4 regions of the Paenibacillus sp. WLX1005 genome follow, and region 1 is predicted to be linked to each of the others. Evidence: predicted binding sites of a transcription regulator. Region 1 holds the regulator's gene; each other region holds the start of a gene.
What was found. The regulator Rex, encoded in region 1, represses fermentation and respiration genes when NADH is low (regulators of the CRP and FNR family bind a similar motif). The targets are predictions, from matches to a motif close to TTGTGAAATATTTCACAA.

Region 1 (7,750 bases):
GTGTAGTCATATGTTTCTTTTTTATAAAACGCTTGCTTTTTCATTTGAGGCTGTGATACATTATGTAACAAATTTACATACTTTGGATACAAACAAATGTGATGAGTAGAAAGAGTACGAATGACGATGCTTACAGAGAGCCGCTGGTTGGTGCAAAGCGGTAGTGTGAATCATTCCGAACTGGTCTATGAACAGCTGCCTGATATGTAGGGCAAGCCGGAGTTCCTCCGTTACAAGGATAGATGGTGTTAGCCATCGAACAAGCTGAACCGCTGTATGTTGGCGGTTAATTAGAGTGGTACCGCGGGTAATGCCCCGTCTCTATTATGGAGACGGGGCTTTTTGCTGTTCAATTTCCGGAGTTGAACAGCCCTGCTTGATATATATTAACGATCTGTAGCTTAATTAGAGCATCTCTTAGAAACAGGTATAGAGTGCAATATTGTACTTTACTATTTCATTCATTTTGAATATCTTCTTAACGATCTAGTACATCCAAAGTATTGCTGAACAAACCGTATTTACTACCACATACCTCAGGAGGTTATATCTATGAACCGTATGATTACTGTATTGGACACAACACTGCGCGATGGTGAGCAAGTACCTGGAGCACGTATGAATCTGCGGCAAAAAGTCGAGTTTGCCCGCCAACTGGAGCGTCTGCAAGTAGATATGATCGAAGCTGGTTTTCCTGCCTCGTCACGCGGTGATTTTGAAGCGGTGCAGCATATCGCCCGTCAAGCTGGTGAGCGTACACACATTACCGCTCTGGCACGCGCCGTCAAAAACGATATCGATGCCGTGTACGAAAGTATTCGTGATGCGCACAATCCATTTATTCATATCGTGCTGGGTACATCCAATGTGCATGTGGAGAAGAAATTCAATCGTTCCCGCGATGCTGTGATGCAGATGGGTGTGGATGCGGTCAAATATGCACGTACGCTGATGCCGCAGGTGCAATATTCCACAGAGGATGCGTCACGCTCGGAGTTCGAATATTTATGGCAAACGATTGAAGCGGTCGTGCGCGCTGGTGCTACGATTATCAATGTGCCAGATACGGTCGGTTATGCGGAACCAGAGGAATTTGGTCATCTGATCTCCCGTTTGAATGATCGCCTGAAAAATCTGGACGATTCTGTCATGCTGAGCGTCCACTGCCATAACGATCTGGGTCTGGCAACTGCGAACACGCTGAGCGCCATTCGCGCTGGTGCGCAAAAAGTTGAATGTACGATCAACGGACTGGGAGAACGCGCGGGAAATACGTCGCTGGAAGAAGTAGTCATGGCGCTCAAAGTACGTGAAGAGCGCTACCAATGTGCTACTGGTATCCGCACGGAGGAGATTATGAACACCTCCCGCCTGCTCACGCATTTGACTGGGCTGGATGTACAGGTGAACAAAGCGATTACGGGCGAAAATGCCTTTGCCCATTCATCCGGTATTCATCAGGACGGTCTGCTCAAAGACAAAAATGTGTACGAGATTATGTCGCCGGAGCAAGTCGGTGCTGGTGAAATGGAACTGGTGCTGACCGCCCGCTCTGGTCGCCATGCGTTCAAAAATGCGATTGCCAAACTGGGCTATATCGCTGCTAGTGAGCAGCAATTTGAAGAATTGTTTGCCCGCTATCTGGAACTGGCTGACCGCAAAAAAGAAATCTACGATCATGATCTGTTTTTCTTGCTGAACCAGCCAAATGAGCAACACGTCGATCATCAGGATCATCATGCACTGTATGAACTGGATACGTTCCAGGTCGTCACTGGCAGTCTGCATCCGACAGCAACCGTGCAATTGAAAAAAGGCGGCGAAGTCCATGCAGGCAGTGCAATCGGCGATGGTCCCATTGACGCGATGTACGGTGCGATCCGTGCGCTGACTGGTGTACAGGCAACATTGAAACATTACAAAATCAATAGCATCTCCAGCGGTCAAGAAGCAATCGGACGTGTCAACATTCAATTAGAGTATGAAGGTCGTCTGTATACGGGCAAAGCGATGGATACCGATATTATCAAGGCGAGCGGACTTGCTTTCTTGAATGGGGTCAATGCAATCGTGCTGGATACATCCGGCGGTGCAACTGGAGAAGGTCAATTATCCCGTGTGTAACATTTGATAAAACCGACTGGTCAATCCAAGAAAAATAGTATACCGATCGGTGAACGATTCACAAAAAAAGAATCCAACGATGCGCAGCTTTGCGTGTCGTCGGATTCTTTTTATACATGGAGTTTCTCATTAGAACTTCTCATTAGAATTTCTTATTGAAATTCCTTGTTGAAATTTCTTGTTAGAGTTTCTCGTACATACAGATGGTCGTATATAACATCATCAGCACAGCTTCATATTACGGAGTGAGCGTATTCGGCAATTGCATTGGTCCGCCCAGCTTAGTGCCGTCGCGGAAGTTATAAAATACGTAGTAATACGTATCGCCCGACTTGGCAAATACTTGCCAAGCATACTTGCCGTTGTACGAGCCGGGGACAGCGCGAACTGCCTCGGCGCCGGGCAGATCTTGTTGCAACAGCTCTGCTGCTCGCTGCTGTGTGATCGTACCGGCAGTTTTCTCGACATGTACAGCGTTAGTGCCTTCAGCTGGTGTACCGTCTTCGTTAAATTTTACCCAGACCATCACATCCTGCTGCTGATCGTTCTGACCCTGAATGACCCAGTAGATGGACTTTTCATTCCATACGGAGTGATAGCTTGTCGTTACAGCAGACAGCTTGGCATTTTGCTGCGCTACTTCCAGTGCCGCCTGCTCCTGACTCCACGGCTTTGCCATCACATGTACATAAAACTGGTTTACACCCAGAATAATCAGACCGACCACTGTAATGATGATCGCAATCCATTTACCCGTTCCCAAATTTCGCAAGACACGCCATCCTTTCTGTATCGTTACGCTTTCGGTCAGCGTGTAAGCAAGCCTTCAAATGCCGATTGTGCTTCGCGGCGAATTTTCTCTTCATCCAGTGTCAGCGATACACCGTCTTTGATCAGCTGTTTGCCATCTACCCATACATGCAGCACGTCTTTGGCACATGCAGAATAGACCGTATGAGAAATAAAATCGGTGAACGGCAGGAAATGCGGCTGATCGATATTGAGCGACGTAATATCTGCCTTCATACCGACTTTGAACGTACCAGTATTGTTTAGGAATACCGATTTGGCACCGTATTCTGTACCCATGAGCAATGCTTCCGATGCAGGTACAGCGGTTGGATCGCCAGATACACCTTTGTGAATGAGCGCTGCTAGACGCATTTCCTCAAACATATCAAGGTTATTGTTGCTGGCTGGGCCGTCTGTACCGAGAGATACGATGACACCGGCTTTTAACAGATCCGGCACGCGTGCTACACCGCTGGCAAGCTTCAGGTTGCTACCCGGATTGTGGGAAATAGTAACGTTATGAGCTGCCAGTGTAGCAATCTCTTCGTCATTCAGATGCACGGCATGTGCCAGCAATGTGGGACGGGTGAACATACCCAATTTCTCCAGATGGGCAACCGGACGCAGACCGTAATCACGAACGTTTTGCTCTACTTCGGCAATCGTTTCGGACATATGGGTATGCAGCGGCACATCCAGATCGTGTGCAGCTTGCACGAATTGCTCGATATAAGCAGGCGGACAGGTGTAAGGCGCATGCGGAGACATCATCGTTGTGATGCGTCCGTCTGCTTTGCCATGCCAGTCGCGTACGAATTGAATCGATTGGTTCAGCTTTTGCTTTTGTTCTTCTTCTGAACACAGACCGATAACGCCTCTCATCAGTACGGCTCTCATGCCGGATTGCTCTACGACTTCTGCGACACGCTCAGAACGATCGTACATATCGAGGAATGTGGTAGTGCCGCCTTTGAGCATTTCCAGTACCGACAGCGCGGTTCCAGTGTAGACATCATCGCTCGTAAATTTGGCTTCCATCGGCCACATTTTCTCCTGCAACCATACTTGCAGCGCCAGATCGTCGCCGAAGCCGCGCAGCAGCGACATCGCCGCATGACCGTGACTGTTCACTAGACCCGGGATGAAGAATTGGTGGCGTCCGTCCACAACAGCAACGTCATCGCCTACCTGTGGCTCCTCTTCGCCAATATACGTAATCAGGTCATCCTCAACGACCATATAACCGTGCAGTACTGGCTTCTCGGCGTTAGGTACGGCGAAAATACCATTTTTGATGATCCATTTACTCGGAGAGTTGTTCATTAATTTCTAATTCCTTTCCATCTTCAAGGTAATAAGCCAGACTGAGCAGATCGGTCGTAAAATCAGCTGTATGCACACGCACATGCGGTGGTGTTCTCAAAATAATCGGTGCAAAATTCAGAATCGCCTCGATGCCCGCTTCAATCAACTGATCCGCGACACGCTGCGCTTCCGTATTCGGCACAGTGATAATGCCGACGCGGATATTTTGTTCTTTTACCGCATGCGACAATTCGCTAATCGGTTGTACGGTCAATGTATTGATCTTGCTGCCGACCTTCGGCTCGTACGAATCGAATACAGCGATAATCTTCATCGTTTCTTGTAAGTACGCATTATAGTTGGACAGAGCATGTCCCAGATTACCGGCACCGATCAGTGCCACATTGATCTGCTGATCCAGCTTCAGAATATGACGAATCTTCTCGATTAGATACGATACATCATAGCCAATGCCTTTGCGTCCAAAGTCGCCGAAATAGGCGAGATCCTTGCGGATTTGTGCCGGATTCAGATCCAGCTTTTGCCCCAGCTCCTGCGAGGAAACAGTAGGCACCTCGCGGGTATGCAGCTCATTCAGATATCTCAGATAGACAGGTAATCTTCGCACGACAGCTTCAGATATTTTTTCGGATTTCATGCTTGCTCCCCCTCTTGATTTGCAGCTTCCGTTTCAAGCGGTCGTTGTTCCAGCCATTCGGCGATACGGGGAATCATCTGGTGGGTCGGCATATGTTCCATTTTGGGACCCGGCAGGGAATACAAGAAATGTCTGCCGTAATATGCCTCTATCACCCGCGTATCATAAATGAGTACGATTCCTCGGTCGTTTGCCGTTCGGACGAGACGTCCAAAGCCCTGCTTGAACCGGATCACTGCCTGCGGCACGGATAATTTCATAAATGGGTTTTTCTTTTCTTTTTTCAAACGTTCACTTTTGGCTTCTACGAGCGGATGATTTGGCGGCTGGAATGGCAACCGCACAATCGCCAAGCAGGTCAGCGCCTCGCCTGGAATATCGACGCCTTCCCAGAAGCTGCTTGTTCCGAGCAATACGGAAGCCGGATGCTCCTGAAAACGACGCGTCAACTTGGTGCGGCTGCCGCCATCCACGCCCTGACCGAATACGGCAATCTCACTTGTAGATAAATTCTCTTTCAATGGCTCATACACCTGCTTGAGCATCCGATAGGAGGTAAATAATACCAGCATACGTCCTCTTGTCGCTTTGGCAGCATCTGCCAACGAATCGGCGAGCATGGACACAAAGTTCTGATCGCCCACATTGCCTTTTAGACTTGGAAAATCGCGCGGAATCAATACAAGCGATTGCTCGCGATAATTGAATGGCGATTCTAGCATGACCGTATTGAGCTTGTTCTGCTGCTCCGCTTCCTTGAGTCCCAGCTGTTCGATCATATACTGGAATGTTTTGTCGATGGAGAGTGTTGCAGACGTTAGAATGATACTTTTCTTTTTATCGAAAAAGTGCTCTTTGAGCTGCTGACTTACATCAACCGGAACAGCATACATTTGCAGCGACTTGCTACGGTAATTGCCATTGGCTTCGTACCAGTACACCGTCTCTACGCTGTCCAGCTTAACAAAATGACGCAAATCATCGCGTACCGCACCCAGATCTTTGAACAGTCCGGTCACGTCGGTAACCAATCCTTCGTTAGCCAAGATATCATCGGACTCTTTGATTTTGCCCATCATTTGTTCGCCCTGACGGATGATCTGACTGAGCGCAATATGAATGCGATTTTCCAGTTCCGATATCTTTTCCCACTCTTCGGGCTTGTTTTGCGGTAACAGACGCAGGGTAAATTGACTCGCTTCACCCGGTGCGGCATCGCTGCGCTGTGGCAGAAGGGCAAACAGCAACTCGCTCAGTTTATCCCAATCTTCTTTGACATCCGTCAATTCAGGATACAGATTGTCGATCGCAATCGCCCATTCCATGCCGCGTTCACTGCCGGATGATCCTAGCTGTTGGCGCAGTACGGCAAGCTGACCATTTTTGCTATCCTTGAACAGGCGCAGCAACGGTTGCACCAATGTGAAATATTTCATGTGCATGCCCAGATGCTTCCCTGCCACATCTTCCAGATGATGCGCCTCGTCGATGACCAGTCGTTCATACGAAGGCAGCAACTGATGCCCTGCCTTGATGTCGGTAAACAGCTTGGAGTGATTCGTGATCACTACATCTGCGGCTCCCGCTTCATGCTTGGCACGGTGATAGTAGCATTGCTTAAACCACGGACAGGCGCGTCCCAGACAAGAGTCGGTATCGCTTGCGACCGTTTCCCAGAATTCACCGCCGCGGTTGCCCATATTCAATTCCTCATCATCTCCGGTTTCAGTTGCTGTCAGCCAGACGATCATCTGAGCTGCAATCAACACATCTTCCTTCGGACTCTGGAATTCTTTTGTATTTATTTTATGCTCAAATTTGCGCAGACACAAATAATGCTGTCGTCCCTTGAACACGGCAGCACGAAAAGCAAACGGAATCACCTGCGTCAACAGCGGAACATCGCGCTCGCGCAGCTGCTCCTGTAGATTGATCGTATGCGTGCTGACCATGACGCGCTCACTATTCTTGACACTATGATAAATGGAAGGCAGCAAATAACCGAGCGATTTGCCCGTTCCCGTACCTGCCTCGATCAGTAGATGCTTGTCATCTGACAGCGCCTTGATCACCTCGTCAAACATATGATTCTGCGGTTGCCGTTCCTCATAATCCGGTAATAGCTTGCGCAGATTATCTTTGACCTGCTCCAAAAATTGTTCAAAGGACGTATCTGCCAGCGGCATATTGCCGCGCTCATCCTCGGCGGACGGAATATCGATCCAGTCGCCTACTTTGAGTGCCAGCTGACGATAAAAGCGATGACTGTCCAAATCCTGTACCGGCTGTGCTTCACGCTGCATACGTACACCGTCAAAATACCAACCCAGATCGCTATCCTGATTGTCGAACAGCTCGGACAACCGCTGTACCGTAATGAGCGGCAGCTCATCCAGCTCCTCTATACATTTTAAGAAAACGTAAGCCGTTGCCAGCGCATCGCTATCCGCCTGATGCGGACGATCATGCTGAAAGCCAAGTGAACTGCTAACCATACTGAGCTGGTAACTAGGCAGATTCGGAAAGAAAATCCGCAGAAAATCCATCGTATCCAGCACACGACCCGTAAATGGCAAGTATCCGGTACGATCCAGTGCACGCTGCAAAAAGCCAAGGTCAAAGCCTACATTATGTCCAACCAGTACAGCGTCTTCCAGCAACGGAATCATATCCAGCATCACATCGTCGAGTTCCGGTGCGTCCTTCACATCGTCATTGCTAATGCCAGTCAACCCGCTGATAAACGCCGGAATAGAAACAGACGGTTTGACCATCGAGCTATATACTTGTGAAATCGTTAAATCATGATCTATAATGGCAAGTCCCACCTGGATAATATCATCCGTCGATTGGGTTCCTGTTGTTTCAAAA
Region 2 (7,750 bases), 1.5 Mb from region 1:
TATTGGCACTGTGTTTTGCTTTTTTCCCTGGACTGAGCTTTAACCAGCTGATTATGTTTTCATTTCTCGGCGCAGCGCTGAGTGTAGTACTCGTCTATGGCATAGGCTCGCTGTCACGCGGCGGATTAACGCCAGTGCGGTTAGCACTAGCAGGCGCGGCAGTGGCAGCAATGCTTGTTGCATTATCGGAAGGCATTGCGCTGTACTTCCGCATTTCACAGGACTTGGCGTTCTGGTATGCGGGCGGAGTGGCAGGGGTTACGTGGAGTCAGGTGAATATCCTATGGCCGTGGATTACAGCGGCGCTGATTGGTTCGTTTCTCCTTTCCCGATCGATAACAATTCTCAGTCTGGGCGATGATGTCGCTTCTGGTTTGGGACAGCGCACGGCGTTAGTACGGCTTGGTGCTGTACTGGTTGTGATGGTGCTGGCAGGCGCTTCGGTATCCACAGTCGGCGCTATTGGCTTCATCGGTCTGATGATTCCACATGCTGCGCGTGCACTCGTTGGTGTCGATTACAAATGGGTAATTCCGACATCTGCCATTCTCGGTGCATTGTTGCTTGTATTCGCCGATACGTTCGGACGATTGCTCAATCCGCCGACCGAGCAGCCGGTCAGTGCGCTGATTGCCCTGATCGGGGTTCCTTACTTCTTCTATGTCATTCGGAAGAAAGTGGGGGATAATCTGTGAATCAGGTCATATTCAATCGTAAACGAACGGTTCGCACAGTCATTACGTTAGTTGTTCTGGCGATTGCTGCTTTTGTTGTCTTGCTGCTTAGCATGAATACTGGCTTTACGAAAATGTCACCAATGGAAGTGCTACGCACCCTATTTGGCGGCGGAACCGCGCGGGATGAACTTATCCTATTTCAATTTCGATTGCCGCGTATCGTGATCGCTTTGCTCGTCGGTATGGGCTTGGCGGTCGCAGGAGCGATTTTGCAAGGTGTCTCTCGTAATGCGCTGGCTGATCCCGGTATCCTCGGTATCAATTCCGGTGCAGGGCTTGCAGTCGTGCTGTTCGTCGTGACCAATCCTATGCGAGAGTCGGCATCACCGATGCTGTTGCCATTTCTGGCACTGATCGGTGCGTTCGCTGCCGCAACTGGTATCTACCTGATGGCTTACAAAAAAAACAAGGGCATCTCGTCCTCACGTCTTGTGCTGTCGGGGATCGCGATGGCGGCAGGCATCAATGCGCTTATGATCGTATTGACCTTGCAGCTTGATCCGAATGAATTTAACTTTATCGCGACATGGCAAGCAGGCAGCATCTGGGGCAGTAGCTGGAAATTTGTTACGGCATTGTTGCCATGGATTATCGTCTTGCTGCCAGCAGCATTATGGAAAGCAAGACAGATGGACGTATTCTCGCTCGGTGACGATACAGCGACCGGACTTGGTTCGTATTTAAATCGCCAGCGACTGTTATTGCTCGTAATTGCAGTAGCGCTGAGCGCCGCCTGTGTTGCAGTTAGTGGTGGCATTGGCTTTATCGGATTATTGGGTCCGCATATCGCACGCCGTCTCGTCGGTCCGCGTTATGAGCACGTCATTCCAGTCAGTGCGCTGATCGGTGCAGTGCTACTGCTCATCGCTGATATGGTCGGTCGCACCCTGATGGAAAACTCGGAAATTCCCGCAGGTGTGATGGTTGCCATCATCGGCGGACCGTACTTCCTATACTTACTAGCACGCTCACGCGCTTGAACGGATGGAAAGGCATTGTCGCATGTCGCATATAGCGAATGTAGGTGTGCAATATATGCCTAAGTTATTTTTCAGCAAAAAGCTGTATTCGTTCCATATAGAGCGATGCAGTACAGAATAGATGTAAGTCGTAAAAAGATTGCAGATGAACTTCGTAAGGATAGTAGCCGGAATACAATCGGCATAAGGTGAGGCAGCAAGAGCCACACCGAATTATACAGACAGACCGCCAAACAGGCGGCTGCGGATTGAAAGGGATGGGTAACTATGGTGCGTTTGATGACGTCCAAATTGGATATTGCTTATGAGGATCGCCTGATTGTCGAGGATTTGAATATTAAAATTCCACAGGGGCAGATTACGGCGCTTGTCGGTGCGAACGGATCAGGGAAATCGACCATTCTCAAGACGATGGCGCGGATTATGCAACCGAAAAACGGCTCCGTTCTACTCGACGGCAAATCGATTCACAAGCAATCCACACGCGAAGTTGCCAAGCAGCTCGCCATTTTGCCACAAACCCCAACTGCACCGGAAGGGCTGACTGTAACCGAACTAGTATCATACGGTCGGTTCCCATACCAAAAAGGCTTCGGTTCGATGAAGGCGGAAGACAAAGAGAAGATCTCTTGGGCAATGGAAGCGACAGGTATGCTCGATTTCCACGATCGTCCCATCGACCAGTTGTCCGGCGGTCAACGCCAGCGCGCTTGGATCGCCATGTCACTGGCACAGGATACCGATATTCTGTTCCTGGATGAGCCGACCACCTATCTTGATATGGCGCATCAGCTGGAAGTGTTGCAACTGCTAGAAAAACTCAATGCTGATGCCCATCGCACCATCATCATGGTCGTGCATGACCTGAACCACGCATCCCGCTACGCACACCATATGATCGCGATCAAACAAGGCAAAGCGATCGCCGAAGGCTCACCAACCGAAGTCATGACCTGCGACGTTCTGCGCGACGTATTCGGCATCGAAGCCGACATCGTCACCGACCCACGCAGCGGCGTGCCACTCTGCCTGCCATACGCCCTCGAAGGCAACGTGCAAGCTGCCCTGAACGCCGAACAACAAGTCAAAGAAGTCCGCCAACACGGACACGTCCTGCAAGCCGCACGAAACTAATCCATCCCAATCGTATCCTGCATAAAAAGGCAGATGCAATATTCTGCCCATGGAACCGAGATGCGCTACCCAATCCATCAAGCACTAAAATACGACACCTAAAAACAGGTTCAGCCCGAGACGAAGAAGCGTACACCACGCCACTTCGTCCCCGGTTGAACCTGTTTTTTTATAAAAGCAATTGCCGCTACCCTAAGTAGTACTCTTAGCGGACGCAAACTATATAGAATCATGCGCTATAAATCAAAAGACGTAAAAGACCCCACCGATTAAGTCTACCGACCTTCGATGGGTTTTGTACATGCATGGAATGATGTAGAGCATACTGTACTTCCCATCAACTTTTCATCCTATAAACCTACCGTTACGGAAGTAAAGTCACTTATAGGATTTTGAAGGTGTTACATTTTTTAAATTGATGCAAGCCGCACGGAACGGAGGGAAGGAATACGGGAAAAGGACGACTTTGGAGGTGCGGGAATCTTCATTTACTCCCATTCCAAAAGATTCCCGCGGCTCCACCCGAGGACGTTCCCGTATTCCTTCCCGGAGTGCATGCTGCCTACATGCCATTATTTCAAACAAGTCAACACAACAAATCACACCCCAAATGTGAAAATTTGAACAAACTATGAACATTCCCCAAACCCCTTGCATTGTGACATTTATCACAATATAATAATCACATAAGGTGAAAACATTCACAACCAACGTTTTCAACTATACCCCATCAGGCAATACATCTTTACCGGAATCGGAATCGGAATCCGAAACAGGCAACGTTTCTCCCCGGTTCCTCCATGTACCTTTTGGACAGCTTTCCGCAGACGAATGTTCATCCCAAACTCCCATCTGCATCTTCAGATCGCTGTCCTCTCTTTTTATTATCAAATGTGAATGTATTCACTAAGTTGTCTCCGCTAGCGAACAGAACGCTGAACGGAGCAGATGTCACTGACGGAATGGATAACTTATTTGCACCACATACAAAAATATAGAGTTACACACAGGAGGAAGAAACCATGAAAGTAGCAGTTATTGGATGTACTCACGCAGGAACCGCCGCCATCGTCAACACCGCCAAATTGTACCCGGATGCTCAAATCACCGTGTACGAACGCAATGACAATATTTCGTTCCTGTCTTGCGGTATCGCGCTGTATGTCGGTGGTGTCGTAGAAGATGCGAACGGGTTGTTCTACTCGTCGCCACAGCAACTAGCTGAACTGGGTGTGACCACCAAAATGCTGCACGAGGTCACTTCCGTCGACACCGACGCCAAAACATTGACTGCCCGCGATCTGACGACCGGAACCGAGCTGACAGATACGTTTGACAAGTTAATCGTTACGACTGGCTCGTGGCCGATCATTCCCAAATTCCCGGGCATTGAACTAGATAATATCGTATTGTCTAAGAACTTTAATCACTCGAATACAATTATTGAGAAAGCCAAATCTGCCAATCATATCGTTGTTGTCGGTGCTGGATACATCGGTGTTGAGCTGGTCGAAGCGTTCCAAATGAACGGCAAACAAGTGACGCTGATCGATGCCGAAGAACGCATTCTGAGCAAATACCTTGACCCTGAATTTACCGCTCGTACCGAAGAAGTGCTGACACAGCAAGGTATCCAGCTGGCGTTGAATGAGAAAGTCGTACGCTTTGAAGGCACCGATGGCAAAGTAAATACCGTCGTTACCGATAAAGGTACACACACCGCCGATATGGTCATTCTGTGCATCGGCTTCCGTCCACAAACCGAACTGCTGGCAGGTCAGGTGGACATGCTGCCAAACGGTGCAATCGTCGTTGACAACTACATGCAAACGAGCAAAAAAGACGTATACGCCGCTGGTGACAGTTGTGCGATCTTCTACAACCCAACCCAGCAACACGCGTACATCCCGCTGGCAACCAATGCGGTACGCATGGGTACACTCGTTGCCCGCAATCTGGTGAACCCGACGACTGAATATCTTGGTACACAAGGCACATCCGGTATCAAAATTTATGAAGAAAACATCGCTGCAACCGGTATGACCGAAGTCGCTGCACGCCTTGCTGGTCTGGACGTAGAAACATCGACTATTCACGACAACTACCGTCCTGAATTCATGCCAACCCATGAGAAAGTGACTCTGAAAGTCGTTTATGAAACAGGTAGCCGTCGCATTCTTGGTGCACAGATCATGTCGCACGCCGATCTGACGCAATCGATCAATACGATCTCGGTATTCATTCAGGCGCGTATGACGGTTGATCAGCTTGCCTTTGTTGATTTCTTCTTCCAACCACACTACAACAAACCGTGGAACTACCTGAACAGCGTCGGTCTGCAAGCACTGCCACAAGTCGCGCAAAAAGAAACCGTGAACGTGTAATCATATCTGCATAGGATACAAGTTCATTGTAGTCGCCATCTGATGATGGCGGCTTTTTTATTTGGCTGTCTGCGTCGATGTATGGTGATGAATTTCGCAGTTTATCGTAAAAATTCTCTTCATCGTGACAAATGTTACTTTTTTCACAAAGTAAATTCATTAAAATTGAAATATGAAAATATCCGCTAACCGAAACGGATGACCATACATTCAAAGGAGAGAACCCTTCATGGCTTACTACAAACCGCAGCAAATCGCGATGAATACGATTGACACTGGAGTGACCAAAGCACGCTCCAGCTGGACGCAGATGCTGGTGCTTGGATTTTTGGCGGGTGCTTTTATCGCACTTGGATTTTTGTTAGATATTCGGGTCATTGCCAGCATGCCGGAAGAATGGGGCAGCTTTGCCAATTTTGTCGGAGCTTCGCTATTCCCGGTCGGACTTGTTCTGGTGCTAATCGCTGGTGGTGAACTGTTAACTGGGAATATGATGGCGGTTCCGCTGGCACGCATGGCACGTAAAATTACAACGATGGAAGTAGCGCGCAATCTTGTAGCAATTACGCTTGCGAATATGCTTGGTGCTTTGTTCGTCGCGTATTTCTTCGGACATATCGTTGGTTTGACGGAAACCGGACCGTATCTGGCGAAGACGGTTGAGATGGCAGGGCACAAGCTGGAAGGCACATTCCTGCAAATGTTCATTTCCGGTATCGGTTGTAACTGGCTGGTCGCACTCGCTGTATGGCTGTCGTACAGCGCAGATAACATCAGTGGCAAGGTGCTGGGCATCTGGTTCCCGACGATGGCGTTTGTTGCCATTGGATTCCAGCACGTTGTCGCTAATATGTTTCTGATTCCGGCAGCGATCTTCGCAGGTCATTATTCATGGGAACAGTATTTTATGAACTTCGTACCTGTTTGGCTTGGTAATCTGACTGGTGGTGCGTTGTTTGTTGCTTGCGCGTATTTTACCGCGTATATCCGTCCCACCAATGCAACCATGTCAGCAGCAGGCAATGCTAGTGGGCAGCATGGCGTATCAACACAGTCGGCGCTGAACGAACATACAGCGGCTTCTGCGACGGCGATGCCATTGCAGCATAGCGAGCAGACGCATTGATGCAATCCTGATCTGTAGCACATTACGCAAGTAGGATCATTTGGTTAGTCCAACTGTATGATCCATGATGCAAGAAGTCAGCCGAGACGCCCATGTTGCACGGGCGAAGTCCCGGCTTTTTGCTTATTATTACAGGTCTCATTTCACAAATTGATAGCTAAGTAGGTTTCGAATTATAAAATTGGTTTAAATCATAAGATACGGGTAATAGTGTAAATTGTAGTGATATACAGGATTTGTGAAATGATTAATTTTGTACAGAACGATTCTCGAGGTGCAAGATGGAAAAGATAAACGAACTAATTGAAAAGCAACAAGAAATGGAACAGGAGCTAGCTAGGCTTCGGCTCAAGTTGGACGATCATGAGCAGTCATTGATGATTGCCGAGCAGAAAGCCGAGAATAAGGCACGCTTTATATCCATGCTTAGCCATGAAATCCGTACACCCATGAACGGCATTCTGTCCATGATTGAACTTTTGCAAAATACATCTTTGGATGAAGAACAGCAAAGTTATATGGGGATACTGAACGGTAGTAGTGAAGCGTTGATGGCGCTCGTTAATAACCTGCTGGATATTGGCAAGATGGAAGCTGGTAAGTTGAAATTGAATCGCGATCCGTTTGATTTGATTAATACAATTGAAGATTTGACATATGCTTTATCGCCGCGTGCATTTGAAAAAGGCGTACATGTTCATCTGAATGTACATTCAGATATTCCGCTGTTTGTTATTGGCGACGCACTCAAAGTCAGACAGGTTATGATGAATTTACTGCAAAATTCGATCAAATTCACGAAACAAGGAGATATTACAATCTCGCTGTTTCTGTTGCCCGATGAGCAGCCAGATCGTTTAACCGTCAAGATCTGTGTCGAAGATACAGGGATTGGTATTCCGAAGGAGCGTTTGGCGCATATTTTTGAATCTTACACTCAAATGCATGAGCAGAGTGAGCATATGCATCAAGGTACGGGACTTGGACTGGCTATCTGCAAGCAGCTCGTTGAACTGATGGGCGGAACGATTGAAGCCAAAAGCATGGATGGTGTCGGTACAGCGATTGATATCGTGCTGCATTTTGAACGGTATACGGATCTGCCGTCGATTCCATTCCAAAATAGCGTATTGCATGATACTCGTATTCTGCTGTTGGAGAACAACAGCATTTGCCGTACGCTACTTCGCAATATGCTAGATGAGTGGAATGCACAGGTAACCGTCGTTCACGAGATGGATGAACGTTTCTTTGACGAATTGTATCATCATGAATATGATCTCGTACTGGTGGACCTCGTGCTCATTGATCGCGAACGCTGGATGAGAGAGCGGACGAAGATTCAGAAGCAGCCGTTGTTCTTACTAGCTCCTCTCGGTGAGAAAGTAG
Region 3 (7,750 bases), 180 kb from region 1:
ATCGCCACGAATTGCGCTTTTTGACCCAAGTTTGGATATTTGTAGATCCGTTTGCGGATATCCATAAATTTCTGTTTCAGGTTGTCAAAGCTTACATCTGGGTATTCGTAGAACAACCACATGCCTTTGGCAGCATCCATTGGCGAACCGCCACCCAGTGCGATAATGCAGTCTGGCTGGAAGCGTTCCATCATTTGACGTCCACGTTCTACCGTCAATGTCGATGGATCTGGTTCCACTTCGGAGAACACTTCGATTGCTACTGGTGTTTTACGTTGACGCAGATAGTGTTCGACTTTTTCAACATAGCCCAGTTGTACCATCATCGGGTCCGTTACGATCGCGACACGATTGATGTTTGGCATTTTGGCAAGGTATTGCGTCGATCCTTTTTCAAAGTATACTTTCGATGGGATTTTGAACCATTGCATATTCACGGTACGGCGAGCCACCCTTTTAATGTTAATCAGATTGACAGCAGTGACGTTCGACGATGTCGAGTTGCGTCCATACGATCCGCAGCCCAGTGTGAGCGAAGGCAAGTTCGTATTATAAATGTCACCGATTGCGCCGTGTGTCGAAGGCGAGTTCACGATAATCCGTCCGGTTTGCAGACGATCCGCAAATTTCTGAATCACTTCTTCATTGTTCGAATGGATCGCCGAGGAGTGACCCATACCGCCGAATTCAACAATCTGAGCGGCACGTTCAATTCCTTGCTCGGCATTTTTCACTTTATAACAAGCCAGTACAGGGCTTAATTTCTCAGCAGACAGCGGATACTTAGTACCTACACCTTCCAGCTCGGCAATCAGAATTTTGGTATCGGCTGGCACGGTGATTCCGCTCATTTCAGCAATTTTAGCAGCAGGTTGTCCCACAATTACCGGATTCACTGCGCATTTGTCTACGTTCATTGCGCCGGCAGTCAGTTTGCCGACTTCTTCTTTGGTGAGGAAATAGCAGCCATTGTCGATCATCAATTTTTTCACTTGATCGAATACTGGTTCTTCAATAATAACCGCTTGCTCGGAAGCACAAATCATACCATTATCAAACGATTTCGATAGGATCAGATCATTAACCGCCTGCTTCAGATCAGCACTTTTCTCAATAAAGGCAGGAACGTTACCAGGACCTACGCCGAGTGCCGGTTTACCGCAGCTATATGCCGCTTTTACCATTGCGCCACCACCAGTAGCGAGAATGAGCGCTACATCAGGGTGATTCATCAGTGCATTCGTTTTATCCATCGACGGATTATCGATCCATTGAATACAGTCAGCAGGTGCACCTTGTTTGACAGCTGCTTCCAGCAGTGTTTTGGCAGCTTCGCGGCTACATTGCTGTGCAGATGGGTGGAAGCCGAAGATGATCGGGTTACGCGTTTTGATTGCGATCAATGCTTTGAACATTGTTGTGGATGTCGGGTTGGTTACCGGCGTAATCCCCATGATAATACCAACTGGTTCAGCGATCTTTTGGAAACTGTCATACGCGTTATCCTCGATTACACCGACGGTTTTCTCATTTTTGATGCTGTGGTAAATGTATTCGGTAGCAAACAGGTTCTTGGTAATTTTATCTTCATATACCCCCCGACCTGTTTCTTCTACTGCCATTTTGGCAAGTTGCATATGTTTGTCCAGTCCAGCAAGTGCCATTGCCTGTACAATGTTATCAATTTGTTCCTGATCCATTTTCATAAAAGCGGCAGTGGCTTTTTTACCTTTGTCGATTAACTTTTGAACTTCTTCCTGTGCAGTCAATTCAACGGTACGAGCGGCATCATTTTTTACAGCCATTTCTCTCATCCTCCTCAGAATGTGTGTTGCTTTTGTCTACGCACTGATCATAGCATAGAGACATACATCATAATGTGATTTTTTTCACAATCAATTTTAATTTTTAAAAATTTTGTTTTCGCGTTTTTTCTTTTTGCATTTTGAATTAACTAGAGTTATACTATAAGTGAAAATAATCACAAATTTTTAAAGTTTAATGTTTCTTTACTTTTAACCGATATGGATAAGAGTCATATGAAGAGATTACACATCAAAAGTGGAAGAACTCAAATAATCTTACTAATTTTTCCTATAATTTAATGCAATCTGGTTATTTTCTACGTATAATGGGGACAAAAGGAGAGGACGAATCATGAATAATCAAATGGAACGCATCACTCAGAACGAAAACAGCAATACGCACAGTTTCTCGCCCGTTAATATGGAACGCTTACTGTCGTACGCAACGGAGCGCAATGTGCCTGCCGGTTCGCATCTGTTCTGGGAAGGCGATTTGTCGGACAAATTATACTACATTAAAAGTGGACGTGTAAAATTGACCAAATCGACCGATGAAGGGAAAGAGCTGATCCTGTACATGTACCAGAGTGGTGACATGATTGGACAAGCAGACCTGTTCTCGGGTAACCGTCTCGGCTTTACCGCCGAAGCATTGGAAGATACGGAAGTAGCGGTTGTCGATCACAAAGACTTAGAGCTAATCATCTGCCAGCATTGTGATTTTGCAATTGATTTTATGAAATGGATGGGTACGCATCATCGGCTGACTCAGACCAAAGTACGCGATCTGATGCTGTACGGCAAACCAGGTGCCCTGTGCTCGACACTGATTCGTCTGAGCAATACGTACGGCGAAGACTATAATGAAGATGGCTCGATTCTGATCAACAAGAAAATTACACATACCGATCTGTCGAATATGATTGGTGCTACGCGTGAGAGCGTCAACCGGATGCTGAGCGATCTGCGCAAAAAAGATACGATCGAATATGAGCATGGCATGATCATTATTCATGATCTGGAAGCTTTGCAAGAAGTATGTCACTGCGAACTGTGCCCAAAAGAAATCTGCCGGATCTGATTCCCCCTCCCCCACCACGTATAACCAGATTGCCAGATACAGCAAAAAAGCTTTCCACCGGAATATACCGGGGAAAGCTTTTTCTCTATGGCCGAAACTCCAACAGATCAGCCTGATTGACGTGTTAGTCCACCCACTGCTCCGCCCAGTTCTGGATTTGATCCATCACAGGCTGCAAGGCGCGTCCTTTTTCCGTCAGTTCATACTCAATCCGTACCGGAGTCTCCGGGTATACCTGGCGTACCAGAATACCGCTTGCTTCCAGATCCTTCATACGTTCCGAGAGCATCTTGTCGCTCATCATCGGGATGAGATTGGATATGTCTTTGAACCGTTTAGGTCCGCTCATCAGGGACTGAATAATTAGACCGTTCCATCGTTTCCCGAGAAAAGAGAACGCTGTCTCAAACCGCGGACATAAACCCAGCTGATGCTGTTCCATCGTTTCACCTCTTTACTGGTCCGTAGCCCGATATCATCATGCCTATCGTACCGGAACTCTCAATGTAAACTTACAATAAGTTAGCACATATAGTTTAACACATTTCCAGCTATAAGAAAACGAAAACCTGCCGATTTCAGCGCTTTCTGTCGTATTTTTACAACAACTCCTATTGGAAATAACTACTTATAATAAATCATTGTTCTGACTTATACTTTATGACTTCTTTGACAAAATCACGTAGCCGATGTAGATCATCCTGAATCGTCTGTTCTAGCGAACGATTGTATAAAATCGCTGCTGGATGATACAACGGAAAAATCCAGTATTGACGTTCCGACCATGTATACCCTTGTTCCGGATGATACGGATCAACTTGGCGAATAGCAGTTTGCCGCGGTTGTCCATGAATTTGCGATACGCTGGAACTGTTACCAATCAGTCGATGCAGTCCGATATTGCCCAGTGTAATCAGCACTTGCGGCTGAACAGTAGCAATCTCATAATCCAGAATGGGTGCATACGCCAGTATTTCCTTCGTTGTTGGCGTACGATTGGATCGACTTAATCGCTCCGGATGATTCTTAACTGGCTTATCACGATACGGACGACTACGCACGGCACTCGTAATATACAGATCATCGCGAGTCCATTGTAAAATATCCAGATACCCATCCAGCACCTTGCCTGCCTGCCCACAAAAAGGACGCCCCTGCTCAATCTCATTCGCTCCTGGCGCTTCGCCAACCAGCATAAGAGAACCTGGCCATTTGCCAAAGCCGGTCAAAAAGCCTTCCATTCGTAATCCTTCGACTCGTTTAAGACAGGATTGGATCAGCTCCGGTGGTAACGGAACATGACCGATTCGAAAAGTAGATTCATGGCTGCTGTTCCTATATTCGGTCAATTCCAACGCCTCCTCTAACGTAACAACATGACCTTGACCTGCGATTGTGAGGTTCAAGAGTATGAAGCAGATACAACAACCCTATCCTTTATTACCCTCATTACAATGATAACGAAAAAGGTGCGCCTGCCGGTTGAGATCAACCATGCAGATGCACCCTAGAAATCATGCTCTATGCTGTCTTGAATCATTGTGGCATTATACAGAACTTGTATTACATAAAAGTCAGGCGTCCCGTCCGTCCATCTGCTCAATCACAACAGGTTGCTTACAGTATGATTAAAGTGGGCTTGTCGATATACCATCAACAGGCGTACTAACCTTTCTCTTATGCAGGCAAAGCTGCCGTTATGATACGGTCAGTTTGCTGCCGATTGCACGTTGCGGTTCGGTGCGTCCAAATGCTGGACGTGCGTTGCTGGCAGGATATGCCCAGCGTACCGCATTGGCAATGATATGCATAATGTCTTGATTATAATACGTAGGGTATGTTTCATGACCTGGACGGAAGTAGAAGATTTTCCCGTGACCACGACGATACGTACAGCCGCTGCGGAATACTTCCCCACCTTCAAAGTTGCTCAGGTACACCAGTTCATCCGGCGCCGGTACATCGAAGAATTCACCATACATTTCTTCTTTGTCCAGTGTGATCGAAGGGTTAACGCCCTGTGCGATCGGATGTGTCGGGTTGACACACCACAGGATCTCCTGCTCGTCGGCTACGCGCCATTTCAGGTCGCAGCTGGTGCCCATCAGTTGTTTGAATGGTTTGGAAAAGTGTCCAGAATGAAGCACGATAAGACCCATGCCTTCATTTACGCGTCGTACGACTGCTTCGGCGATATCATCGTCGACCAGATCGTGGGCAGTATGTCCCCACCAGAGCATAACATCCGTAGAGTTCAGAACGGATTCCGTCAGACCGTGCTCATCCTGATCCAGCGTTGCTGTGCGGCAGGCGAAGCCTTCTTTGGTCAATCCGTCTGCAAGTACTTTGTGAATTCCATCCGGGTATACGGCTTTTACATCATCGCGGATTTGCTCATGTACAAACTCATTCCAGACTGTTACGTTAATCATACTGTTAGTGCCTCCCTGTTGTTTAGACCCACCACATCTCGCCAAGCTCTTCTTCGATCATAACCTGCTGCAAGTTGTGGACGGCTTTAGTAAATCCTTCGTTTACGGACATCAATCCGTCTTCGTGCTCTATGCTAACTACATAATCGTAACCTACAAGACGTAGCGTGCTAATAATGTCAGCCCATGTTTTCAAGTCGTGCCCATAACCGACGGTGCGGAATTGCCATGCCCGATCATTCATCTCCTCATAGGAGTGCATGTCCGTTACGCCGTTCATATTCATATTATCGGTATCCGTGATCGTATCTTTAGCATGAAAGTGATGAATTGCGCCATTTTTCCCCAAAATTTTTATTGCTGCGACAGGATCAATTCCTTGCCACCACATATGACTTGGATCAAGGTTGGCTCCAATTGCTTCACCGGCTGCTTCGCGCAGCTTCAGCATCGTACCCGGTGTGTGAACGGAGAAGCCGCCATGCAGCTCAATACCGACTTTTACATTGTGATCCGAAGCAAGTTTACCGTTCTCGGTCCAGTATGGAATGACTTTTGTATTCCACTGCCAGTCCAGCAATTCGCTGTAATCTGTTGGCCATGGTGCGACTGGCCAGTTTGGATATTTGGCATTGTCACTATCGCCCGGACAACCGGAAAAAGTGTTCACAACCGGTACATCCAATTTTTGCGCCAGTTTGACCGATTTTACAAAGTCGTCATGCGCTTCTTGAGCAATCGCCTTTTGTGGATGCAGCGGATTGCCATGACAGCTTAATGCGCTGATGATCAAACCACGGGATTCTACTGCTTTTTTGAATTCGCGCAATTTGCCTGCGTCTGCCAGCAGTTCGTCTGGCTTGCAGTGTACCGCACCCGGATTACCGCCCGAACCGATCTCTACCGCCTTAACGCCTTTTTCGGCAACATAGTCAAGCGCCTCCTCAAAGCTTTTATTGTTCAGCAATACCATAAATACGCCCAATTTCATTCGTGTTTCCTCCTGGTTCAACTGTTTTGTGTAGATAAAGGGGAATGGATGTTGTGTTTGATTGGTTCGAATGAGCTTCTACTTATTAATACGAACTCCATACCAATAAAGTTTAAAATTTCAAGAAATTCATTAATAAAATTTTACTTATTTGTCATATAAAAATTATTGTTTAGGACACCTATGTTTCGTGACGAGGATTGCAATACACTACCTGGTCACGAAACACGAGGTTCTTTTCTTTTATACAGATGCCGGTTGTTGTTGAAGTTCAATCGCTCTGCCGGTACGTGCAGATTCATAGATTGCTTCAAGAATCTGTGTAACGATCAGCGCTTGTTCTGGCTTCACCAGAGGCTCTGTATCATTCACGATTGCTTCCAACCACATACGAGCTTCTCGTGCACCTGCATCTTCCGTTTCTCCGGAGTAAAAGGCAACACCGCCGGAATCTAGATCAATCTTGCTATCGATCAAACGCCCATTTTTCTCCCCGTTGATATGCAGTCCATCGCTCATATCAGCGCCACCCTCGGTTCCGCACAGCAAAGTCTGCGCTTCACCAAACTGGCGAATATTCAGCGCCCAACTGGATTCGAGCGCAATTACTGCGCCATTTTCCATTGTAATAAAGCCGAATGCTGAATCTTCTACCTTAAATTGCTCTGGGTCCCACGGACCAAACGCATTGGCAGAGTTAGGGCGTGGACCGAGCTTATGGAAGGTGGAGCCAAGCACACTTTTGGGCTTGTAATTATCCATCAGCCACAATGTCAGATCCAGTGCATGGGTACCGATATCGATCAACGGTCCGCCACCCTGCTTGTCCTCATCTAAGAATACGCCCCACGTTGGTACGGCACGGCGACGCAGTGCAATCGCCTTACCATAATATACCTCGCCCAGATCGCCATCTGTGACCATTTGCTTCAAATATAGACTGTCGTCGCGGAAACGGTTTTGATAAGCGATGGATAACTTCTTACCTGTACGTTTGGCTGCATCAACCATTTGCTGCGCTTCAGCAGTAGTTTTTGCCATCGGCTTTTCACACAGTACATGCTTGCCAGACTCTAATGCTGCGATACTGATGACAGCATGCGAATCATTCGGTGTACAGACATGAATGACGTCAATACTGCGATCGGCAAGCAGTTCCTTGTAATCGGTATAGACCTTGGCGTCCGTCACTCCATATTGTTCCGCTGCTTCCGCCGCGCGCTCCTGCACGATATCGCAGAACGCAACAAGCTTAGCAAGTGGCTGCTTGGCGAGACTTGGTAAATGCTTGCCGCTCGCAATACCGCCGCATCCGATAATACCGATATTAAGGGTTTGCTCAGACATTCACGACGCCTCCTTTGGCGCCATAACTTTTCACCCAATTGATGCTCTGTTCGATACTTGTTAAGGGAGCTTGCAGACTGTTATCCTGCTCCAC
Region 4 (7,750 bases), 180 kb from region 1:
TCCAACGACATCGGGTACAGGTTCGGAAGTTACTTCGTTCGCTGTTATCACTGACAAGGAAAAAGGCAATACCAAATATCCACTGGCTGACTATGAGCTGACTCCAGACGTAGCAATTGTCGATCCAGAATTCGTCTACACCCTGCCACGCGTAGCGGTAGCAGATACCGGTATGGACGTGCTGACTCACGCGATCGAAGCATATGTATCGAATATGGCAAATGACTTCACGGACGGTTTGGCGATCAAAGCGATCCAATTGGTATTCCAATACTTGGAGCAGTCGGCACTGGTTGGCGACAAACTGGCTCGTGAGAAAATGCACAATGCTTCCACAATTGCTGGTATGGCATTTGCCAACGCCTTCTTGGGTATTAACCACAGTCTCGCACACAAATGGGGCGGACAATATCACACTGCACACGGACGTACCAATGCGATCCTGATGCCACACGTGATCCGTTACAATGCGAAAAAACCGACCAAATTCGCATCGTTCCCTAAATATTCGCACTTTATCGCTGACGAACGTTATGCTGAAATCGCCCGCATTCTGGGACTGCCTGCACGTACAACTGAAGAAGGTGTGAACAGCCTCGTGAACGCTGTTCGCGATCTGAACCGAAAACTGGGTATCCCTGAGACATTCCAAGAATTGGGCTTTGACGCTAAGGACTTTGAAGCACATGTCGACTATTTGGCAGACCGCGCATTTGAAGACCAATGCACCACAGCCAATCCAAAAATGCCACTCGTTACCGAACTGGCTGATGTATACCGCAACGCGTTCTATGGCAAATTTGAATAAATGATCTAACGGCTGTATAAGCCGAAGTTGCGAATGAACAGTTGCATGCTTCCCATGTATCACCCTATGTGTCATATGTAGTTTCTCCTCCCTAATAATATGGGCTGCTGTCATCCGCTGTGAGTACGGATTGACAGCAGCCTTTTTTCTCATTCCGGAAAGGAGGTGATGAGGTGGACACTTACTTTCAAAACGTGTCCGTATATTGAAGTGACAACTACGGCGTACCTGATTGCAATCAGCGGATATTGCTTTAATTAGGACGAACAAGGAGGGATCAACGACAATCCCATATCGTATGTGGATATAACTTGAAGGAAGCGGAAGGCATTTCAAATTGCAGCAGTTCCATTTTGCACTATTCAAAATCGCTTCAACTGTATCTGGATTTGCTGCCTGTCTGTATCAAGCCTGAAGCGGAATATGGGATTCGCAACGTTACATTTTTACCATATGTCCGGGGATGAGGAGGATTATCTGTATCATATTTAAAATTTTACTGTATCAATGACAGAAAGTGATAAAAATCATAATGAAACTGTGTAATTGTGATAAAAATCACATTAATACCATCCATCATCCTGCATAATAAGGACATAGCCGGAACACAAGTTACCGGCGGCGAGACAACTAAGTCAAACTCATAACAAAATTTGTGATTTAATTCACAAATAATGGAGGGATTATCAATGTCGGTAATCGAAAGAAACGTACAAGATCAATCGCAACAAGCCTGGAGAGGTTTTAACACAGGCAAATGGACAACTCATGTAGACACCAAAAACTTTATTGACGAAAATATCAAACCTTATGTTGGCAACGAAAACTTCCTCGCAGGTCCAACTCAGAATACAAACGATCTGTGGAAAATCGTTTCCCAGCTGTCCAGAGAAGAGCGCGAGCGTGGCGGTGTATGGGATGTAGACGTAAACACACCAGGATCGATAGTATCGCACCGTCCGGGTTATCTAGACAAAGACAAAGAACAAATCGTCGGTGTTCAAACAGATGCACCTTTCAAACGTTCGATTCAACCTTACGGTGGTATTCGGATGGTAATTGACGCTTGTAAAGCATACGGATTCGAAGTTCCACAATCTGTCATCGACATCTTCACTGATATTCGCAAAACGCACAACCAAGGTGTATTCGATGCTTACACTGCTGAGATTCGCGCAGCACGTAAATCCGGTATCGTTACTGGTCTGCCAGATGCTTACGGTCGTGGTCGCATTATCGGTGACTATCGCCGGGTTGCACTGTACGGTGTAAACTTCCTGATGCAGCAAAAACAACGTGAGCATGATGAAACACTGGGCGAATACATGGATGAAACAACCATTCGCCAACGTGAAGAAATCAGCGAACAGTACAGAGCATTGAACGAACTGAAACAAATGGCAGCTGAACACGGTTTCGATATTTCCAAACCAGCACAAAATGCCAAAGAAGCATTCCAATGGTTGTACTTCGGTTACCTTGCAGCTGTCAAAGAACAAAACGGTGCGGCAATGTCGCTTGGACGTGTATCTTCCTTCCTGGATATTTACATCGAACGCGATGTAAAAGAAGGCACACTGACGGAAGAACAAGCACAGGAACTGGTTGACCATTTCGTTATGAAACTGCGGATCGTCAAATTCCTGCGTACACCAGATTACAATGAATTGTTCAGTGGTGACCCTACTTGGGTAACGGAATCCATCGGCGGTATGGCAATGGACGGCAAAACACGCGTTACCAAAAACAGCTTCCGCTTCCTGCACACCCTCTACAATCTGGGGCCTGCACCGGAACCGAACCTGACCGTACTGTGGTCCGATCAACTGCCAGAAGGCTTCAAAAAATACTGTGCTAAAGTTTCTATCGAAACAAGCTCCATCCAGTATGAAAATGATGATCTGATGCGTCCAATCTACGGCGATGACTACGGTATCGCTTGCTGCGTATCTGCAATGCGCATCGGTAAACAAATGCAATTCTTCGGCGCACGTGCCAACCTTGCCAAAACATTGCTGTATGCTATCAACGGTGGTAAAGACGAGAAATCGGGCGCACAAGTTGGTCCTGAATTCCCGGCAATCACTTCCGAGTATCTTGACTACGATGAAGTGCTGAATCGTTACAAACCAATGATGCAATGGCTGTCCAAAGTGTACATGGATGCACTGAACATCATCCACTACATGCACGACAAATACAGCTACGAACGTATCGAAATGGCATTGCACGACCGTGACATTCTGCGTACGATGGCTTGCGGTATCGCTGGTCTGTCGGTTGCAGCTGACTCCCTGAGCGCTATCAAATATGCCAAAGTAAAACCGATTCGCAACGAACAAGGCATCGCCGTTGATTTTGAAATTGAAGGCGACTACCCTTGCTATGGTAACAACGATGATCGTGTCGATCAGATCGCTGTTGAACTCGTTGAAACGTTCATGAGCATGATTCGTCAGCACAAAACGTACCGTAACGCAATGCCAACACAATCCGTACTGACAATCACATCGAACGTCGTATACGGTAAGAAAACAGGTACTACCCCTGATGGACGTAAAGCAGGCGAACCGTTCGCACCAGGTGCTAACCCAATGCACGGACGCGACAAAAAAGGTGCACTGGCATCTCTGAGTTCCGTTGCCAAACTGCCATACGAAGATAGCCTGGATGGTATCTCCAACACCTTCTCCATCGTGCCAAAAGCACTGGGTAAAGAAGAAGAAACACGCAAAGCCAATTTGGTAGCGATGCTGGACGGTTACTTCGGTAGCGACGCTCACCATCTGAATGTCAACGTATTTGACCGCGAACAACTGATGGATGCAATGGATCATCCAGAGAACTATCCACAGCTGACGATCCGTGTCTCCGGTTATGCCGTCAACTTTATCAAACTGAGCAGAGAACAACAGCTTGATGTAATCAACCGTACGTTCCACAACGCAATGTAATATTGCAATACTAATGAAAGGGGCTGAATGATCATGGTAACAGGCCGTGTTCACTCGCTGGAGACCTTCGGTACTGTCGATGGTCCAGGTATTCGATTCGTACTATTTATGCAGGGGTGCCTGATGAAATGCCAGTATTGTCACAATCCCGATACCTGGAATCTGGACGGAGGCAAGGTGATGGAATTGGAGGAGGTTCTCGCCGAAATCCAACCTTATCTAAGCTACTATCGCAGTTCTGGCGGTGGACTCACCGTCTCGGGCGGCGAACCGACATTGCAAGCCCCTTTCGTAAAAGCTTTGTTTAAAGAGGTCAAAGAACGCTGGAATCTGCATACAACCCTTGATAGTAACGGCTACAACGATGGGGAGAAGATCCACGATCTATTGGATGTGACCGATCTGGTCATGCTCGACCTCAAGCATATTAATAATGAAAAGCACAAAAAACTGACCGGCGTATCCAATGAGCGCACACTGAAACTGGCTCGGTGGTTATCGGATCATGGACGCAAAATGTGGATACGGCATGTCTTTGTACCAGGTATTCACGATGCGGAAGAAGACCTGATCGCACTCGGCGAATTTATCGCTACATTGCATGGTGTGGAGAAATTCGAGATTCTGCCATACCACCAGATGGGCATCTATAAATGGGAGTCGCTGGGCCGCCTCTATCCGCTGGATGGCGTGCCATCACCGACCGATGCTGAAGTGGAACGGGCGTATCGCTTGATCGAACAGGGACGTCGTCAAGGAGCCTGCGTATAAAGAATTTGCCTCAGGTATACAGACTTCTCTTATCATTATCCTCACTTATGAATGTGTGTTTACACACAGGTTTATCGTTTCATCTTCTATGCACCCTGTCTTCGGACAGGGTGTTTTTTTGTACAATTTGTCCAATTGTTGCATAGGGAATGGCACTTTATACTGAATAACAATACATACCATACCGGATCGAGTGTACAACAGATCCGCAGGAGGGATACAAATGTCATTTATGAATACAGATCAGTGGACGCTGGAACAGAAAATTGGACAGTTATTCGTATGCGGATTTCATGATATTGTACCGGATGCACAGATGGAGACGTTGATTGCGGATTATCAGATTGGTGGGGTGATTTATTTTCGCCGCAACATTGGTACACCGCAGCAGATTTATCAGTTATCGATAGAGCTACAGCAACAGGCTTATAATCAGGGCTTGCCACCGTTACTGATTGCGATTGATCAGGAAGGTGGAATGGTCAGTCGGATTGATCAGGAAGAACTCAGTCTGATTCCGGGCAATATGTCGCTTGGTGCAACCGGTGATCCGGCATGGACTGCGGCGGCATCATCGATTAGTGCGCGTGAGCTGCGAGCGCTGGGGATCAATGTGAATTTTGCGCCGTGTGTAGATGTGAACAACAATCCGCGTAATCCGGTGATTGGCGTGCGTTCCTATTCGGAAAAGCCAGACATTGTTGCTGCTCATGGTGCGGCGGCGATTACTGCTATGCAGGAGCAGGGAGTAGCTGCGACCGCCAAGCATTTTCCGGGACATGGCGATACCGAGGTCGATTCGCATTACGGGCTGGCTTCGGTTCTTCATGATGTGCAGCGTCTGGAGCAGATCGAATTATTGCCGTTTCGAGAAGCGATTACTGCCGGTACCGATCTGATCATGTCGGCGCACGTGATATTCCCGGCGTTTGAACCTGATCCCATCCCAGCGACGTTGTCACATCGTGTGCTAACCGGGTTGTTGCGTCAGCAGTTGGGATTCGATGGTGTTATCGTAACGGATTGTTTGGAGATGCACGCGATTGCGAAGCATTTTCCGATTCCTGAAGCGACCGTTATGGCATTGGAGGCAGGAGCGGATCTGTTACTCGTTAGCCATACGTTGCAGGAACAGATTGCTGCGATCGAAGCCGTGCGGCACGCGGTAGAGCAAGGCAGAATATCAGAGCAGCGGATTGATGAATCCGTTACACGTATATTGCAGTTAAAAGCAAGACGGCAGATGGATCGTCAACCGATGAGTGAACAGGAATGGTTGTCATTGCTCGGTAATGAACAAAGTGCAGATGTACTGCGAGCCATCGCTGCACGAAGTATCACCGTAGTTAAGGATGATCACCAGCTACCACTGCAACCCGCTGCTGATGGCAAGCAAGGACTGGTCATCTGGCCACAGCTATCGCGGCGTACTGAAGTAGCAGAAGCGGTTGGACATGATCGTAATCTGGCGGAAGTGCTAACCTCGCTCGGCTTACCGGCAGAGCGACTGATCATCGGTACAGAGCCGGATGCAGAGGAGCGCCTAGTAACGCTACAGAAGGCGCAGCAGTCAGGATTTGTCGTACAGGTTACATATACGTCTACCGGACAATTGCCAGCAGAACAGGCGCAACTAACTCAGTGTCTGCATGAACAATTGCGCGTACCGCTAATCGTTGTATCGATGCGCAATCCATATGATCTGAACGAACTGCCAGAGCTGCGTACTTATATTTGTACTTATGAGAATCGCAAGTATGCGGTGGAAGCATTGGCAGCGGTGCTAGCGGGTACGGAGACAGCGACTGGCAAGCTGCCTGTCAGTCTGAATGCAGACTATACAGTGCAAATTTGACTTTGCCTGTGAGGAGCGCATATCATTTGAAGCATAACCTTTTACGGGATGTTCAAAGAAGCTATATCGTTACATCGGGCAATGCTTTTCTATTCCGGTCATGTGATGAATAACATACAAGCGCCAGTGCGTGCAATGAAGCCTGTCGATCTGCGGATGGACAGGCTTTTTCTGTATGGAGCAAGGAATGACGCACTGCTGCAACAGCATATGGTAATGTACATATCCCAGAACAATAAGCATACCCCCCTCTGTATACAAATGTGAACGAATTGTGAATAGATCACTTTTAATGAGTGTTTGCGATATTCAGGAGAAACTTTTCAAAAAAAGTCGCGTCTTATTAATGTGTCATGTAAGCGTCGAGTAAGTGGACGCGGGGGAACAATGGAATTTTGCCTTTGCAGCAACCGACTTTCGACCTGCGATGGTGAAGGGAATTGTGCCTTTCAGGGGGAGTTTTTCTTTGACATCTCGGTTATAGAAAACAGATAAAAGAAGGAGTCGAACGATGAAATTCAAGAAAAGCATACTAGTAGCTGTACTTGCCTTCACACAGGTTGTGGCAGCGTTCCCAGCAGCGCAGGCTTTCGCAGCAGAAGGCGATACGGCAAATGGAGTTGTTCAGCAGGATGTATATAGCGACAATTCTGCTACGACTACTGTACCTCAGACTGATCCGACAACAACGGGTGACGGAACAGGCGTAGACGGTACGACAGGAACAGATGGAACAACGACGCCTACCACACCGGTGACGCCGACAACTCCAACGACTACACCGGTAAAGACTACACCGACTGTAATCACAGACGTGTATTCGGGTGGTCCCAACAAATTGATCTTCCTCATGAACTCCAATCAGATTTACCGTGATGGCAAGCTGTATTTCTCCAATCAGCCGATGACTGTCAAAAACGGTGTATCCTATGTATCTGTACGCGCACTGGTGGAACGTGTTGGCCTTACGCTTACATACGATTCCGTAACCAAAGAAACCGTCATGACCAAAGACGGCAAAGAACTGCGTTTCAAAACAGACAGCAAGTACTACACAGTAAACGGCGTTCAATCGCTGATGAAAGGTGCATCGTTCCAGCAAAAAGGAACCTTTATGGTGCCGCTCACTTCCATCACTGCCGCACTGGGTATTCCGTATACAGTACAAGGTAAAATGGTCATCATGGACCTTCAGGTGAAACCAACCGCATCCTTTACGGTATCGCCAAAAGACATCTATGCTACACAAACAACCGTACAATACAAAACGCAATCCAGTTCATCCAACGGAGCTACCATTGTTGATGAGCGTTGGACCGGACGTGAGGACATCTTCACGACTGCTGGTGCTCACGTTGTAAC

Region 2: the regulator Rex is predicted to act here: its motif matches at 5,367-5,384, upstream of ACE3MZ_RS21065 (formate/nitrite transporter family protein).
Region 3: the regulator Rex is predicted to act here: its motif matches at 1,878-1,895, upstream of adhE (bifunctional acetaldehyde-CoA/alcohol dehydrogenase).
Region 4: the regulator Rex is predicted to act here: its motif matches at 1,462-1,479, upstream of pflB (formate C-acetyltransferase).

What each region holds. Positions count from the first base shown of each region.
Region 1 is NZ_CP176756.1:3,432,631-3,440,380, forward strand. It holds T-box leader at 93-326, shown strand; gene ACE3MZ_RS14600 (2-isopropylmalate synthase) at 553-2,124, shown strand; gene ACE3MZ_RS14605 (DUF5590 domain-containing protein) at 2,363-2,896, opposite strand; gene ACE3MZ_RS14610 (amidohydrolase) at 2,932-4,239, opposite strand; gene ACE3MZ_RS14615 (redox-sensing transcriptional repressor Rex) at 4,220-4,879, opposite strand; gene dinG (ATP-dependent DNA helicase DinG) at 4,876-7,750, opposite strand, start outside.
Region 2 is NZ_CP176756.1:4,924,139-4,931,888, reverse strand. It holds gene ACE3MZ_RS21085 (FecCD family ABC transporter permease) at 1-695, shown strand, start outside; gene ACE3MZ_RS21080 (FecCD family ABC transporter permease) at 692-1,717, shown strand; gene ACE3MZ_RS21075 (ABC transporter ATP-binding protein) at 1,985-2,851, shown strand; gene ACE3MZ_RS21070 (FAD-dependent oxidoreductase) at 3,874-5,235, shown strand; gene ACE3MZ_RS21065 (formate/nitrite transporter family protein) at 5,465-6,361, shown strand; gene ACE3MZ_RS21060 (ATP-binding protein) at 6,643-7,750, shown strand, end outside.
Region 3 is NZ_CP176756.1:3,615,902-3,623,651, forward strand. It holds gene adhE (bifunctional acetaldehyde-CoA/alcohol dehydrogenase) at 1-1,805, opposite strand, end outside; gene ACE3MZ_RS15440 (Crp/Fnr family transcriptional regulator) at 2,158-2,886, shown strand; gene ACE3MZ_RS15445 (winged helix-turn-helix transcriptional regulator) at 3,011-3,328, opposite strand; gene ACE3MZ_RS15450 (uracil-DNA glycosylase) at 3,525-4,235, opposite strand; gene ACE3MZ_RS15455 (ThuA domain-containing protein) at 4,584-5,318, opposite strand; gene ACE3MZ_RS15460 (sugar phosphate isomerase/epimerase family protein) at 5,341-6,309, opposite strand; gene ACE3MZ_RS15465 (Gfo/Idh/MocA family protein) at 6,553-7,656, opposite strand; gene ACE3MZ_RS15470 (sugar phosphate isomerase/epimerase family protein) at 7,649-7,750, opposite strand, start outside.
Region 4 is NZ_CP176756.1:3,608,152-3,615,901, reverse strand. It holds gene adhE (bifunctional acetaldehyde-CoA/alcohol dehydrogenase) at 1-808, shown strand, start outside; gene pflB (formate C-acetyltransferase) at 1,498-3,762, shown strand; gene pflA (pyruvate formate-lyase-activating protein) at 3,796-4,533, shown strand; gene nagZ (beta-N-acetylhexosaminidase) at 4,757-6,388, shown strand; gene ACE3MZ_RS15415 (copper amine oxidase N-terminal domain-containing protein) at 6,900-7,750, shown strand, end outside.